4 regions of the Lentibacillus sp. genome follow, and region 1 is predicted to be linked to each of the others. Evidence: riboswitches for the same ligand, from Rfam matches in the RefSeq annotation. Region 1 holds a riboswitch; each other region holds the start of a gene.
The links. A riboswitch is a leader RNA that binds a small molecule or an ion and turns the genes downstream of it on or off. The one in region 1 is predicted to bind S-adenosylmethionine.
Positions count from the first base shown of each region.

Region 2: linked by a shared signal. The riboswitch ahead of VK097_RS06055 (homocysteine S-methyltransferase family protein) and the one ahead of VK097_RS00030 (PLP-dependent aspartate aminotransferase family protein) in region 1 are both predicted to bind S-adenosylmethionine.
Region 3: linked by a shared signal. The riboswitch ahead of metK (methionine adenosyltransferase) and the one ahead of VK097_RS00030 (PLP-dependent aspartate aminotransferase family protein) in region 1 are both predicted to bind S-adenosylmethionine.
Region 4: linked by a shared signal. The riboswitch ahead of VK097_RS02685 (MetQ/NlpA family ABC transporter substrate-binding protein) and the one ahead of VK097_RS00030 (PLP-dependent aspartate aminotransferase family protein) in region 1 are both predicted to bind S-adenosylmethionine.

Region 1 is NZ_DATGTT010000001.1:4,279-8,496, forward strand. It holds gene rarD (EamA family transporter RarD) at 1-813, shown strand, start outside; SAM riboswitch class I at 1,430-1,547, shown strand; gene VK097_RS00030 (PLP-dependent aspartate aminotransferase family protein) at 1,665-3,428, shown strand; gene VK097_RS00035 (SGNH/GDSL hydrolase family protein) at 3,749-4,218, shown strand, end outside.
Region 2 is NZ_DATGTT010000041.1:8,889-13,106, reverse strand. It holds gene VK097_RS06065 (LysR family transcriptional regulator) at 1-560, shown strand, start outside; gene VK097_RS06060 (hypothetical protein) at 729-950, opposite strand; SAM riboswitch class I at 1,244-1,340, shown strand; gene VK097_RS06055 (homocysteine S-methyltransferase family protein) at 1,422-2,471, shown strand; gene cysQ (3'(2'),5'-bisphosphate nucleotidase CysQ) at 2,674-3,474, opposite strand; gene cysC (adenylyl-sulfate kinase) at 3,474-4,076, opposite strand; gene VK097_RS06040 (SLC13 family permease) at 4,130-4,218, opposite strand, start outside.
Region 3 is NZ_DATGTT010000053.1:8,401-12,618, reverse strand. It holds gene pckA (phosphoenolpyruvate carboxykinase (ATP)) at 19-1,608, opposite strand; SAM riboswitch class I at 1,810-1,917, shown strand; gene metK (methionine adenosyltransferase) at 2,120-3,322, shown strand; gene asnB (asparagine synthase (glutamine-hydrolyzing)) at 3,574-4,218, shown strand, end outside.
Region 4 is NZ_DATGTT010000013.1:74,537-78,754, reverse strand. It holds gene VK097_RS02690 (fumarylacetoacetate hydrolase family protein) at 155-1,084, opposite strand; gene VK097_RS15520 (YuzK family famiily protein) at 1,456-1,578, opposite strand; gene VK097_RS02685 (MetQ/NlpA family ABC transporter substrate-binding protein) at 1,831-2,106, opposite strand; SAM riboswitch class I at 2,186-2,296, opposite strand; gene VK097_RS02680 (thioredoxin family protein) at 2,362-2,676, opposite strand; gene VK097_RS02675 (toprim domain-containing protein) at 2,687-3,040, opposite strand; gene gcvH (glycine cleavage system protein GcvH) at 3,169-3,552, opposite strand; gene VK097_RS02665 (arsenate reductase family protein) at 3,853-4,209, opposite strand.

The DNA.
Region 1 (4,218 bases):
GACACATCCCCTGATGAAATATTAGCTCACCGCATTCTCTGGTCATTTATTTTTATGCTTGTCATCGTTTTCGCTGTGCGGAAATGGAAACCGTTCGTCCAGGAATTTAAAACAATCATAAAAAATAAGAAACAATTGATTGGCATTACGCTTGCCTCTTTTGTTATCAGTTTGAACTGGCTCACCTTTATCTGGGCCGTCAATAATGATCATGTCATCCAGACAAGTCTCGGCTATTACATCAACCCGCTTGTCAGTATCTTATTGGGGATGATTGTGTTAAAAGAATCGCTGACAAGACGGCAGCTGTTCGCATTTATTCTGGCCGGAGTCGGAGTCGTCAATCTCACCTTCAGCTATGGTGTATTTCCATGGGTAGCGCTGGTGCTGGCGTTCAGCTTCGCCATTTATGGTCTTTTGAAAAAGACGGTCGATATCAGTGCCATGTTCGGACTAACCATCGAAACCATGATCGTTTCACCCATTGCCCTTATTTATCTGCTTTTCATACCGGATAGTTCCATAGAACCGGATATCATGTTTTCCACTACAGGCCCATTATTGATTGGAGCTGGCGTGGCAACTGCTGTTCCGCTTCTCCTGTTCGCAACTGGTGCAAGAAAGATTCCATTATCGATGGTCGGATTTTTGCAGTATATTGCACCAACCATCATCCTGATTCTCGGTGTGTTTGTTTATAAGGAAACTTTCTCCACTGCACATCTGACTTCTTTTGCATTGATCTGGGCAGCTCTCATTATTTACATGGCTTCTGCCCATCCAAAATCGATTCGCCGGCAGGAAAAAAGCTAGATTGTTTTCAAAAAGATTATTGTTTTTTTACAAATTTTATAAACTGCGATGTAGTGACAGAGTTGATTTCCGCTTCGGGCAGCTGCTTTCCGCGGGCAACGCTTCAGCTTCCTCGGAAGCAAAGACGGCTTCCCGCTCAGATCTTAGCCGCCCGCTTTCCCGCAGGAGACAACTGCCCTCCGCTCCAATCAACCATCATAATAGAACCCATAATGATTAGAAGCGAAATATCTCCAAACCAGCGAAGGAAAAATACGGAGACTCCAGCGGGAGGAAAGGCATCGGTGAGACCCCGCAGAACTGAGTTCGAGGAGGCTCACCAGCCGACCGCGGAAAGCGACGAGCGAAACATCCACCGAGTAATCTGCGAGTTACGAGGAGTGCTGCTTCACCAAAGTTCTTGCAACACGACGAGCACCAAGTGTTTTTCCGAAGCGGTATTATTGCACTCACACATCTTTTCATAGCACGTCGCAGTTTATATCAACTCCGATGAAAAAGGAGGCTTATGCAAAAGCAGCAACAATCTTTACTAAAAGAGTTAAAAATTCAAAAAATACTTGACTAATAGACTGAACCATGTATATAATGTTCATTAAATTAATAACATTTGAATCTCTTATCAAGAGCGGTGGAGGGATAGGCCCTGCGAAGCCCGGCAACCATCGAGGCAAGTCACTTTGCCTTGAAAGGTGCTAAATCCTACAGATCAGGCGGGATCTGGAAGATAAGGGGAGGACCGGTTACATAAACAACCCTCTTCTCTTATGAAGGGGGTTTTTGTTTCATCCCTCCAACCGCTTATCTTCACTGAATACAGAAATACACCATTACTTAAGGAGGAATTTTTCATGACCAATTTTCATCTTCCCAACCAGGAAACACAACTGCTTCACGGAGGTCAGGAGCCAGATCCGACAACCGGATCCCGGGCGGTTCCAATCTATCAGACAACTTCCTATGTGTTCCGGGATACCGAACACGCTCAAAATCTATTCGGACTTGCGGAGCCAGGCAACATCTATACCCGTATTATGAACCCGACCAATGATGCGTTTGAACAGCGAATGGCCCTTCTCGAAGATGGTGTTGCAGCCGTTGCCACTTCATCCGGAATGGCCGCTATCACCTTGTCCATTTTGAACCTTGCCGGCAGCGGTGATGAAATTATCGCTGACAGTAATCTGTACGGCGGCACATACAATTTATTTGCTAACACATTGCCTAAATATGGTATTAATGTAAAACTTGTCGACGGCACAGACCATGATGCCATCAAAAATGCGATTACCGATAAAACAAAAGCAATATTTGGTGAAATCATTACCAATCCAAGTTTGAACGTATTGGATCTTGAGGTACTCGCCGGGATCGCACATGATCATGATATCCCGCTTATTATTGACAATACGTTTGCAACACCATACGGCACAAAACCACTTTCCTGGGGAGCTGACATTGTTGTCCATTCCGCCACTAAGTGGATCGGGGGGCACGGTACCGCGATTGGAGGCGTCGTTGTTGATGGTGGTCGTTTCAACTGGGGCAACGGGAACTTTCCTGGGTTTACCGAGCCAGATGAAAGCTATAACGGCCTGCGCTATGTCGATGTCGGACCAGCTGCGTTTGCTACGAAATTGCGTGTCCAGCTGCTGCGGGATATCGGTGCCAGTCTGAGCCCGCAAAATGCATTCCTGCTGCTGCAAGGCCTTGAAACGCTCCATCTGCGCGTTGAACGTCACAATCAAAATGCTGAAGTAGTGGCAGACTATCTGAAAAATCATCCCGCCGTCGAATGGGTTAACTATCCGGGGCTGGAAGAACACCCTTCCCACAACTTAGCGGATAAATATTTGCAAAACGGTTACGGATCAATCATCACATTCGGCATTAAAGGCGGGCGTGAAGCAGGCAGGAAATTAATCGACAGCGTTAATCTTTGGTCACACGTTGCCAACGTCGGGGATGCAAAATCACTGATTATCCACCCGGCATCCACCACCCACCAGCAGCTTGGCACCGAGGACCTAAAAAAAAGCGGTGTAACCGAAGAATTAGTTCGTCTGTCAATCGGGCTGGAATCAACAAAAGACACGCTGGCCGATCTTGATCATGCGATTGCAAAGGCAACCGGTAAAGCACCAACCATTGAACCGACCGAAGAAGATGCCATTAACTGGCTGCTCGCTTCGCCGTTTGACCGTGCGAATGGCGGCATACGCCAAAAAACAATTGCTGTATTCGGGCTGGATTCAACGGACAGTTCAGTTTACCAAAGTGCAAAACGGCTGCAGCAGCTCGGATTTCAAATTGTTTCAATCAATCCGTCAGAAAAAACGATTTTAACTGATAAGACGTTTGATCAAATAAACAACGTCCCATTAACGGTTGATGCCGTTCTGACCAATGATCAGGCACTTCCGGCAGACTTAACCAAACAGTTGAACGAGAAAAACACCCGTATTGTTTGGGCGGAAAACCCTGCTGCAGTCCGGACACCGGAGAACGTGCAGACTGCCGGGATAACCGTTATTTCAGACAAAAATGCTTACGAGGAAGCCGTAAGTATCCGGAAAAACGGCGTCCGAAAAGCACCAGCGAACGTCCAGGCTTAAAAACTGTTTATAAAACTGCAACTTAAAAATTCGCCTTCGATTGAAGGCGAATTTTTTAAGTTTAAATATGATATATAGTGGGGATTAGCCAAGCGTAATCATGGTATAATAAAATAAAACTACATAGCGGTGTATTCACTATATGTCAGTTGAACATAATCGGACATTTACGAGCAGCCAGCCGCTGTTTTCAGTGGTTTACCGAACATTATATGTGAATTAAATGTACTGGAAAGCCTGACACTTGCAAATTAAAGCATTACATATATATGATGAACCCAGCCAGCACCACAAGAATAACTTACAATAGGTGTGAAATCATGAATAAAAGACTATACACGCTCATTATTTTGGGCATACTGCTTATTGGCATAACACTCTTTCTCGTCGTGGATCCGCCGGAAAATTCCAAGAACGTATCCACTGATAACAATGAACAGCAGGAACAGAAAGAAGATACCAAAGACACTGCCGACAAAGAAGAAAAAACATCCCAGGACGATAATCAGACGTCTGCGGAAACAACCGGAAAGCCGATGACAAATCTGCAGGACATATTCAGTGAAGCCGTCCAACGTACCATTAACTTTTTTTCCAATCGGGAAGCAAACGTTACGGCTCTTGGTGATTCATTGACCCAAGGTGTCGGTGATAATGTTGTGGATGGCGGTTATGTCGGTATTTTGGACAATACAATTAATCGAAACAATCAGCTGGTGACATTTGATAATTACGGCAAACGCGGAAATCGATCGGATCAGCTTCTAAAACGGCTTGAGAAACCAAAGGT
Region 2 (4,218 bases), on a different contig from region 1:
ATAAAATGCCAAAAATACTGCGGCTTTTTAAACAAACTTACCCAAACGTGGAATTCCAGGTTGTTACCGGCTGGAGCAGCGAAATACACCGGCGGATCCTCAATCATGATGTGCATATCAGTTTCATCAAAGGCGACTACAATTGGAATGACCAGAAAGAATTGCTCTATGAAGAAGAAGTATGCATTGCATCACCATGGAAATTTGAATGGGACAATCTCCCGAAAATGCCGCGTATTGATTATCATACAGACGAGAAGATGAAAAATATTGCGGATAATTGGTGGTACAGCAACTACAAAGAACATCCCAACATTAATATTCAGGTAAACCAGGTGGAAACATGCAAAGAAATGGTGATCAATGGCCTGGGATATGCAATTATAGCAAATCTCGTCGTACGCCCGTATCCCGATCTTGTCATTAAAACATTAAATCATCCAGCAGGAAATCCGATAACGCGCAAAACCTGGATGTATTATCATGAAGACTCCCTCCAAATGAACATCGTTAAAGCCTTTGTCCAATTTATAAAAATGCTTGATGTGAAAGAGTTGTAACTGGACGAGGGCTCTCGTCCAGCCACCCCATCGTCATCAATAGCCATTTTTCATAAAATATTTATTAATTTTTTCGTCCGATATAGATCTCGTTTTCCAAGTTCATTTCGATTATAGGGTGAAGGCATGATATTTTTAATCTAATATCTATTTCTATAAAATCGGTTCTTACTTTTTGTGATTTCTCATAAGACGTACACGAATAACATAGCTAAAATATGTAGCCATTAAACCTAAATCCGGCCGATATTGCCGATAAGGCCGCCAAACGATCACGAGCCCTTCATTGAAAAATTCATGATGCGAATCAATTCTCAGATTTTTATAGTATTGAAACCTCCGCTCATTCTGGCTGAAAAGCTCATCAAACGATATTCTGTTTTTATTCATTCTCGTATCTCCCCTCGACCAAACAGGCCGGCTTTATATTACTATCGTGCTGAAAGCTGACATGGTGGCAAAATTACTTCAAACCACTTTCTGGGAGGTGATGATGCACCGATAGCATATTTATATATTAGAACTAAGGTCCCAGATTGTAAAGCGTTTCCATGGAATATTTTACAAATTTAAAAAATCCAATTAGTCAGTTTTTCTGTCTAATTGGATACTTCTATTTTATTCTTGACACACTGTTTAATTAGCTGTATTGTAAATGACAATATCATAATTGAATTTTGATTTTCTTATCCAGAGAGGTGGAGGGACTGGCCCTGCGAAACCTCAGCAACAGACATTTGTCCTGTGCTAATTCCAGAAGCGTCATGCTGAAGATAAGAAGAGTAATGGCAATAAATCCTCTTCTTATTTTAAGAAGGGGATTTTTTATATTTATAAACACCATTATAAGGAGGTAACATGATGAAGCGCAGTTTGGAAGAACGTTTGCAGGATGGGACCGTTATTGCGGGAGAAGGATATTTATTTGAGCTGGAACGAAGAGGCTACCTGCAGGCCGGCTCATTTGTTCCGGAAGTGGCACTGGATAATCCTGAGGCACTTAAACAGACATACAGGGATTATATGAATGCTGGTTCAGATGTCGTATTAGCTTTTACATATAATGCACATCGGGAAAAAATGCGTATTATCGGTAAAGAAGAATTGCTTGAGCCTTTAAACAGAAATGCGATTCGCCTGGCAAAAGAGGTTGCCAAGGAGCATCCTACAGAGGAAGCGTTGGTAGCCGGCAATATTTCCAACACAAATCTTTTTGATCCGGAAAATGCGGAATCAAAGGAACAAGTGAGAAGTATCTTTGCCGAAATGATCAAATGGTGCAAGGAAGAAGGCGTTGACTTCATAAATGGGGAGACATTCTATTATCATGAAGAGGCACAAATCGCATTGGAGGAAATCCGTAAGCAAGGGCTGCCGGCAGTTATTACATTGGGGCTGATGGGCGAAAATATTTTGCGGGACGGTTATACGGTTGATGAGTCTTGTAAACGACTCTCTGAAAAAGGTGCATTGGTTGTTGGCATGAATTGTTTTCGCGGGCCTGATACCATGCAGCCATACCTCGCTGACATACGAAAAAATGTGGAAGGCTATGTAGGCGGGTTGCCGATTCCTTATCGCACAACAAACGAGAATCCAACATTTTTTAACTTGCCTGATGGCGGATGCAGCTGCCATTTACCATTAGAAACAACTTTTCCAACTGCATTAGATCCACTGTACCATAACCGGTATGAGTTAGCTGAATGGGCAAAAGAGGCAAAAGATATTGGTATAAACTATATTGGTTTATGCTGCGGGGCATCACCAGCCATGCTGCGTGCCATCGCTGAAGCAACAGGTGTGGAAGCGATCAACTCGAAGTACTCCCCCGATATGGCGAAACACTTTTTGTTCGGAAAAGATAAAACACTTAAGGAGCATAACCTGAATTACCGGTCGAAAGCATAATGGCAAACGACATTGTTCATATTTTCTTTTTTGATAGGATTTGAGGCTCCCGATCGATTTCCGCGTGCCGCCGCGCGATTTTGTACCAACCTCGAGCGATTTTCTGGGACTGTCGATCGATTTGACGCGCCTGTCGATCGATTTGGGAGTAAATGTTAAAAGCCTTTTAAAAAAAGAGAGGGGGGTACTGTGAACCCACTCTCTATTTTTTAACCAAAAACCAGCCGTTCTTTAAATTTTCCCGGTTATAATAAAACCGCTCATCATCCTCATACCGGAGCACGTTGCCTCCTGCAGCTTCAACAATCGCCTGTCCGGCGCCGGTGTCCCACTCCATCGTCGGAGCATAACGCGGGTAATAGTCGGCTTTTCCTTCAGCAACGAGGCAAAATTTCAGCGAGCTGCCGGCCGACACAACATCGACTTCATTTTCCCGGCGAATGCCGTCAATAAATGCTTCGGTTTCTTCAGACATATGGGAGCGGCTCGCCACCACATTAACAACGTCGCCCTGCTCGGCAAACGGCAAACGGACACTCTGCGCAACCAGGGTCTCATCGCCGGTCACGTCTGCCTGCGACGCCTGCTCCAATTTAAACGCACCCAGACCCTCTTTGCCAAAGTAGAACGTATCCAATGCCGGAGCATAAATTACACCTGCAACGGGATACTGCCCTTCAATTAACGCAATGTTGACAGTGAATTCCCCGTTTTTCTTAATAAATTCCTTTGTGCCGTCCAACGGGTCAACGAGGAAAAATGCCGGCCAATCCTTGCGATCGTCATAAGGGATTTCGCTGCCTTCCTCGCTCAACACAGGAACCTCCGAATACGCTTCCTGCAGACCGCGTACAATCGAATGATGGGCACGCTGGTCAGCCTCCGTCAACGGCGAATCATCATCTTTCGTTTCAACATCAAAATCCTTCTTATACACATCCAAAATTTCCCGTCCGGCGTCCAATGAAATCTGCAGCAGTTTCGTTAAACTCACGTCAGCCATTATTCCAAATATCCTTTCGCTTTCAAATAAGACACAATCGTCTCAACCGATTCCTCAAGGCTCTGCTTATCCGTATCGACCGTGACCTCCGGATTGACCGGCGCTTCATACGGTGCATCGATTCCGGTAAATCCTTTGATCTCGCCGGCGCGTGCTTTCTTATACAGCCCTTTTGGATCACGGGATTCACACGTTTCTACACTCGCATCAACAAATATCTCGATAAATTCGCCGTCTTCCATTAGTTCGCGAACATCATCACGGTCTTCGCGATATGGTGAAATAAATGCTGATAATGTGAATAATCCAGCCTCCACCATCAGTTTGGAAACCTCGCCTATACGGCGGATATTTTCTTTGCGGTCTTCCGGACTGAAGCCGAGGTTTTTATTCAACCCATGGCGGATGTTGTCACCATCAAGACGATACGTCCGCACACCCTGGTTGTACAATTCTTTCTCCAGTTCGACCGAAATAGTTGATTTGCCGGATCCGGACAGGCCGGTGAACCAAATGACAGCACTTTTATGGTTGTTCAGCTGCCGCCGGTTTTCTTTCGTTACTTTTGAGTCATGCCATACGATGTTTTCTGATTTAGCCATCAACTTTTCCTCCTAAAATAAGTTTGGGACGGGGTATCTGACCCCGTGTCCCACTAAAACCATACATTATAAATTATCAAAACAGATGTGATCATTACTAATAGACTGAGCGGGAGTCCGACTTTCACGTAATCGGTAAATT
Region 3 (4,218 bases), on a different contig from region 1:
AATTAAGATGGCTTTCAATCAGCCCTTGTAAATCGGACCTGCATTCCGGATTTCTTCACTTGCGTGGTTGAATTTGCTGAAGTTTTCGTGAAATTTCATCGCCAAGGCTTTTGCTTCAGCATCATACGCTTCTTTATCAGCCCAGGTATTCCGGGGTACAAGCACTTCATCCGGGACACCGGGTACATGCATTGGTGCTTCAAGTCCGAAAATATCGTCCGTAACGGTTTCGATATTGTTCAGTTCACCTTCCAATGCGGAATGCACCATGGCACGGGTGTAAGAAAGTTTCATACGCTGCCCGACACCATATGATCCACCGGTCCAGCCGGTGTTGACAAGAAAGACACTGGAATTGTACTGGTCAATTTTTTCACCGAGCATTTCAGCATATGTTGCTGGAGCCAGCGGCAGGAATGGCGAACCAAAACAAGCCGAAAAAGTTGCTTGCGGCTGTGTCACGCCTCGTTCCGTACCGGCAAGTTTGCTCGTATAGCCGCTCAGGAAATGATACATGGCCTGTTCTTTGGTCAGTCTGCTGATTGGCGGCAGTGTACCGGAGGCATCAGCCGTCAGGAAAATAATCGTATTCGGATGACCGGCTATACTCGGCGACACGATATTGTCAATATTTTCGAGCGGATAGGCTGCACGCGTATTCTCTGTCAGTGATGTGTCGTCATAGTCCGGTTCACGGGATGATTCATCAAGGATGACGTTTTCCAGCACAGAGCCAAAGCGGATTGCGTTGTAAATCTGCGGTTCTTTTTTCTGCGACAGGTTGATACACTTGGCATAGCATCCGCCTTCAATGTTGAAGACACCATTTGAACTCCACCCGTGTTCATCGTCACCGATCAGACGGCGATAAGGGTCTGCTGAAAGGGTTGTTTTGCCTGTTCCGGAAAGCCCGAAGAATAATGCAACATCACCTTCCTGACCGACGTTTGCCGAGCAGTGCATAGACAAAATATTGTTTTGCGGCAGAATATAGTTCATGACGGAAAAAATTGATTTTTTGATTTCACCGGCATATTGGGTTCCACCGATCAGGACAATCCGTTTTTTAAATGAAACAAGAATAAATGTTTCGGAATTCGTGCCATCTACTGCCGGATCTGCCTTGTATGTTGGTGCGTAGATAACGGTGAAATCGGATTGATGCGCAGCAAACTCTTCATCTGTAGGTGTGATAAACAGCTGCCGGGCAAATAAATTGTGCCATGCATATTCATTGATCACCTCAATTGGCAGACGATGGTTCGGATCGGCACCAGCGAACCCTCTGAAATGAAAAAGCTCATTTTTGTCGTGCAAATAAGCGGTAACCTTTCTGAAAAGGTTATCGAAGGATTCTTCATCGATAGGGCGGTTGACATCACCCCATTCAATAAAGTCTTCACAAATATCGTCCTGCACAATGAATTTATCCTTTGGCGAACGACCGGTATACATCCCTGTAGAGGCGCAGACTGCACCGGTGGCACTCAAAGTCGCTTCGTTCCGTTCAAGGATTTTCTCGACCAATGTTGGTACTGCAAGGTTCGTCTGTATATTAGAATGAGTCAGCAATTCTTTCGTTACAAGTGCATCTTCTTTTGTTTTCATTTTTGATACCTGCCTTTTAGTAAATTCAATCGAAACTCGACTTGATGACTTAATTTGATATTAGTATAACACATTCCGTAAATTAGTCCATACTATTTTATTAATTAATTATATGAAATTTTCATGTGAATGTTGTCTGTGCTCATGAAAACAGTTGACATCGCATACGCTTTTCGGTACCATTATTTGCGAGCGGATACTCTCTTATTCAGAGTTGGTGGAGGGACAGACCCGATGAAGCCCGGCAACCATCACGCAATGTGAAAAGGTGCTAATCTGGTGCAAGGATCATTCCTTGAACAATAAGAGCGAAAGGCCTCAGGTTCCTTTCCTCTTGATGCAGGAAAGGTTTTTTTGTTTTTAAAGGATGTTCAAAAAGTCCGGTTACAATGGCACATTGAATTTCTCGTTGTTATCCTCCTTTTTGAACACGTACTTTCAGAAGTTAAATGATTGTAAAATACACTGAAAAAGAGTTCCGTACCACAGATTTAAGGGAGGATATGGCCACATGGCTGTAAAACGTCGTTTGTTCACATCTGAATCAGTGACGGAAGGTCATCCTGATAAAATTTGTGATCAGATTTCAGATGCGATACTGGATGAAATACTAGCAAAAGATCCAAATGCAAGGGTTGCGTGTGAAACAACTGTTACGACAGGGATGGTACTTGTAGCGGGAGAGATCACAACAACGACATATGTGGATATTCCATCGATTGTCAGGCAGACCATTAAAGACATCGGCTATACCCGGGCAAAATACGGCTTTGATGCTGAAACATGTGCCGTTCTTACGGCGATTGATGAACAATCACCTGACATTGCCGGCGGAGTTGATACAGCTTTGGAAGAACGTCAGGGAAAAATGAGCGATGAAGAAATTGCTTCGATTGGTGCAGGTGACCAGGGATTGATGTTCGGCTTTGCCTGCAACGAAACAGAAGAGCTGATGCCGCTGCCGATTTCGCTGTCACATAAACTGGCAAAACGGCTTGCAGATGTCCGGAAAGAGGGCGTCTTGGATTATCTGCGGCCTGACGGGAAAACACAAGTGACAGTCGAATATGATGAACATGATATCCCGGTACGCGTTGATACGATCGTTATTTCAACCCAGCATCACCAGGAAGCATCGGCAGAACAAATTGAGAAAGACATGATTGAGCATGTTATTCGACCGACTGTACCGGCAAATCTTCTGGATGAAACAACGAAATACATCATTAATCCGACAGGCAGGTTTGTTATCGGCGGACCACAGGGCGATGCCGGAATGACTGGAAGAAAAGTTATTGTTGACACATATGGCGGCTATGCCCGTCACGGCGGTGGTGCATTCAGCGGCAAGGATTATACAAAAGTCGATCGCTCCGCCGCATATGCAGCACGTTATGTTGCCAAAAATATTGTAGCTGCTGAACTGGCCAAAACATGTGAAGTCCAGCTGGCCTATGCAATTGGCGTAGCTGAACCGGTATCAATTTCCGTTGATACATTCGGTACGGGTAGTGTCAGTGAAGATGAACTCGCAAAGGCAATCCGGAAAGTGTTTGACCTCCGTCCGGCCGGTATTATCCGGATGCTTGATTTGAAAAAGCCAATCTTTAAAAATACTGCTGCATACGGTCATTTTGGCAGAACAGATACGCTGTTCCCGTGGGAAAAGACAGATAAGCTTGAAGAACTTCAGGCATTGGTGCATGAGGGATGATAAGGAATCTAAAAAAGTGCGGGCGAAACCGCATTTTTTTTCGTCATCAGCCAGGAAATTCTTGTCAAAACTGAAACTATAAAGAAGGGGATCGTCAGCTATCTACGACCCGAGGGGTGTCTGAAAATAAGTATATATCAGAAATGATAATTTCTTTAAAAAACAATTCCAACCATCTATATACTATTTAATTATGGTATAATTTTTTAATGGTTCTAAAGAGGTATGAAAGAGAAAGAGGGGGATAAATTATGTGTGGTTTTATCGGTATGCTCCGAAATAATCCCATAGCACCAAATGATCAGCAGCAAAACAATTTTAAAAATCAAAACAATGTGATGTTTCAAAGAGGACCTGATGATGAAGGGTATTACCATGATGAATATGTTTCGTTCGGATTCAGGCGGCTGAGCATCATTGATATTGACAGCGGTGCACAGCCGTTAAGTTATAATGATGATAAAATTTGGCTTATCTTTAATGGTGAAATCTATAATTATATTGAGCTGCGCAATGATTTAATGGAACAGGGCTTCAGTTTTACCATAGAATCGGATGCGGAAGTGATTGCTGCATTATTTGCAAAGCACAAAGAGCAGGCATTTCGACATTTGCGCGGCATGTTCTCTATCCTATTGTGGGACAAACAAGAGGAAACAATGTATGGCGCACGTGATCCGTTTGGCATTAAGCCTTTATTTTACCGGGAAACAAAAGACGGAACAGTGTTCGCCTCAGAAAAAAAGAGTTTGACATTAATGATGGAAAATGAAGCGGTCGCCCCGGAAGCGCTGCAGCATTACCTGAGTTTTCAATATGTTCCGGAGCCTTTGACGATGACAGAGGGAATCAAAAAAGCTGAAGCTGGTCATTATTTTGTGAAAAAACCGGCTCAG
Region 4 (4,218 bases), on a different contig from region 1:
ACATAACTGAGGCGTTAATACTTTTCGCTGGAAGTTACCCGCCTTGCAAAAAGTGGAACTGATATCATGATCAAACACAATTGGCTGGAACAACCACCTGGAATAAAAGATTGGGAAAAGCTGGCCAGGAAGAACAAAGGCTCGGGGCGATAAGTCAACAGCGATTCCAGAAGTTCAAGGAAGGCCGACTAAACCCGGGCTTAACTTCACTCACACGATTTTCCATCCACCCGATTTTGTCAATTTCCACCCCTATGGTGTCTTTATCATTTAAAAATTGGGGCGGTTCCATCCCCATACCAACCCCATCCGGTGTCCCTGTCATAATCAAGTCACCGGGTTTAAGTGTGATTAGGGACGAAATGAATTCGATTAGATGGGGAATATCAAAGATGAGTTTTTCCGTCGTTGCTGATTGTCGCTCCTCCCCATTTACATAAGAATAAACCGATGAATTGCCGACATCACCCACCTCATCGGCTGTCACAACCCATGGGCCGACAGGTGTTGAACGGTCCAATGTCTTACCCTGCAGCCACTGTGGTGTCCGCTTCTGCAGGTCACGGGCCGAAATATCATTGCCGATTGTATAGCCGGCAATGTAATCAAGAGCTTCCTCACGTTTCACATGTGACGCTTCTTTCCCGATGACTGCCGTCAGCTCAGCCTCATAGTCAAGCTTATTAACGAACACCGGCTTTTCAATCGCATCCTCGGGGCCGATCAGCGCATTTGCAAATTTGGCAAATATTACCGGATAGTCCGGTACATCACTGTCCATCTCCGCTGCATGTGCCGCATAATTTTTGCCGACACATATGATTTTAGATGGTGACGGAACTGGTGTGGACAGATAGACGCCGTCGCGGTTGAAGCAGATATCATCCATATGATTCGTTCTTGCGTAGGTCTGTACCTCTTTTGCTTGTTCGATGACTGACAAACCAGCTGAGTAAAATTGCGCCGGCTCAGCGGGGAAAAGCCTGTTCGCGGCATCCGCCGCATCATTATCGCTGTTGTCACGCTGCAATCTTTTCCAGGCTTCCTGAAGATCGACAATTTTTTCTCCATGCATAAAGCCCATTCTTGATGATCCTGGGCTACCTTTAATTCTGTAGCTTAATAATTTCAAAATATGTACCTCCCTGAAGACTTCGTTTATATACATATTCGACTTCAATCATCACATTCCCTGTTATTATTGCTGTTTTTTATGAAATTTTTTCAAGAGGTTGTTCAAGGTCGGGAAGCTTGTGCCCGAAAAGAGAAATATGGACGGAAAATCACTAACATGTTCCGGAGTATGTAAACATGGGCGGGAGCTTAGAACTATGAGCGTGAGTACCGAAATACGAGCAGGCGCATTGCTGGCTCAGTAAAACAGGCGACCACAAAGCCAAAACATATAAAACATTAAAATCCGGCACCCTGTTTATGAGTGCCGGATGTTTTTTATCAAGTATGAATGTGACTGTCAATTTCAGCTATCATGTGTTTACATTTCTCATATTCATTCTGTCGCCTTTTTTCAACGGCTATTCGGTTTTCCAGATTCCTTTCATATTCGACATAGCCCATTTTGTGCGACTGCTGCATTGCTCTTTCCATTTCTGGAGTATAATGCATTCTTATTCCACTATTAATAGTGAACCATCCTTTCGTTTGATTACAGTATTAAGAATATCATATCCTCAATACCTCGACAATTCGCATATAAACGCCTGTGGACGGCAAAAATGAGATATATTATAACTGAAACGATTAAGCTATGTTGCATTTAAGCATAGAGCAATTTACTTCCAAATGCTGTAGATTCCCTTAAGTGAAACTTCACTCCGATTTGCCCTCAACCGGTACCACAGCGCCATTAAACTCTTCTTTGATAAAGTTTTGAATTTCATCAGAGTGCAGCACATCCACTAATGTGTTGATGGCTTCGTTATCCTTATTTTCTTTTTTCGCTGCTACTACATTCACGTATGGGGACTCATCGCCTTCCAGAATGAGTGCGTTCTTCCAGTTCAAAAGGCGCACAAACGAACTTTTGCCAGTACCGCTGGTTGTTATCAATTCTTTAAATGCTGCTTTGTCAAAATCAGAATACAACGCCACCAATCTTTTTAAAAAAGAAAAACGCCTTTCTGTAAGAGAACAGAAAGACGTATGCACACATCATCTTCACGTTCCCTTATCTGCCAAAGCATACGCTTCGCAAGAATTAGCACCTTTCAAATAACTGAAATTTGAGGTTGCCGCGGTTTCATAGGGCCAGCCCCTCCACCGCTCTGGATAAGAGAAAATCCGTATTCATTTTTAATCGATTTTCAAAACAAGCATGCCTTACTCGAGATGCCAACAAAATTAATTTTTAGCAAACAGCTCCGGCCTGTATTCCATCAAATAGTTGTATATGTTGGCAATCGACTTGAACGCATATACTTTATCCTTAATTCCCCCGTCTTCCTTGATCAGCAGGCAAGGGACACTTTCAATCATATAATCCTGCATAAACTCGGGATTGAGTGACGCATTCATTTCATAAAAAATATCCTGCTGATGAACCGATTCTATTTTTTCGGCCATGGATCTTGCAAGCGCACAAGTCCCGCAAAATGGTGTATAAATATATAATAAATAATGTTCTTGCTGCAATACGTCATCAGTTACCTGCTGCAAAAAAATCACCCTAAATCAGAAAAATCGGATTAACCTCGAATCGCTTCCCTGCCAGCTCAGTAGCCAATATATTTTCAGGTGTTGTCGCCACTTCGCGATAATCACTGCTGACATAAATATGCTCGGCATGCGGAAGCTCACGTGACAGCTGATTGCGAAGTCTGATGCCCGGACTGTCCTCATCAACCAAAATATAAACATCCCGATTGTCGAGGTCATAGTCTTCGAGAAGCTCATCAAACTTTTCCACGCCAAGTGTTCCGTTTGTACAGATGATTTCTGCATCCTCAGCAATCACCTTTTTGATTTGCTTCTTATCGGTCAACCCTTCCACAATGATAACTTTTTCGGCATACTCTGTCATCCATATTGCACTCCTTAAGGAAACATCATGATAGGGGTATAGATATTATATGATTGGAATCCATTAACTATTAAAAAAGCCGACTTTCTCATTAAAGAGTGAGTCAGCTTTTTCATCATCAATTGTTATTATTCTTTGTTAACGGCTTCTTCATATTGCTCAGCAGATAATAACTGATCGACATCAGACTCATTTGACGGCTCCACAACTACCATCCAAGCTTTGTCATATGGTGATTCATTAACGAATTCCGGGCTGTCTTCAAGCTCCTCGTTAACTTCGACAATTTTCCCGCTGAGCGGAGCGTACAATTCTGAAACTGTCTTAACGGACTCAACACTGCCGAATGGCTCATCCGCCTCAAGTTCATCACCTTCTTCAGGCAGTTCGACAAAAACAATGTCTCCAAGCTCATCCTGAGCAAAGTCAGTAATGCCAATCCGAACTTTCCCGTCTTCTTTTTTCACCCACTCATGATCTTCTGTATAAAACAAGTCTTTCGGTAAGTTCATCAGTATCCCTCCATAAATCATTGTAGCTGTCACCCTAACTATACTAGGCAGCCGTGTATTTTTCTAGTATTTCTGTCTATTTTAAAAATGTGTGTTCAAAAAGGAGGATAACAAGGACCGAGAAGTTCGAGGCAGCGCAGTTTTGAGCACAAGGTAAGCTTCACTGAGCTGCCTCGCACACAGGAAAAGTGTTCTTCTTTTCCAAGGAGCGGAATGTATGCGTTTAAATACATGAGCCGCGAAAAACAAACCAACGAAAAATTCGATGTGTCATTGTTACCGGACTTTTTGAACAACCCCTTAAAGCCAGGTTTCAGTGAATGTATCTTCTTTAAATCCCAACGTCACTTTCTCTCCATCCATAACGATCGGCCGTTTGATCAGCATGCCATCTGAAGCCAGCCACTCCGCCATTTCCTCAGTACTTGCATCCTTAATTTTTTCTTTCATATTTTGCTCGCGGTATTTTTTTCCACTTGTATTAAAAAACTTCTTTGGTGGCATGCCACTTTTGGAAATTAAGTCCAGCAGCTGTTCTTTTGTCGGAGGTTCTTCTACAATATGTATGCTCGTATAATCGATGTCATGCGCATCAAGCCACTTTTTCGCTTTTTGACATGTGCCGCATTTCGGGTACCAGTAAAATGTTAATGCCATATGCTTCTT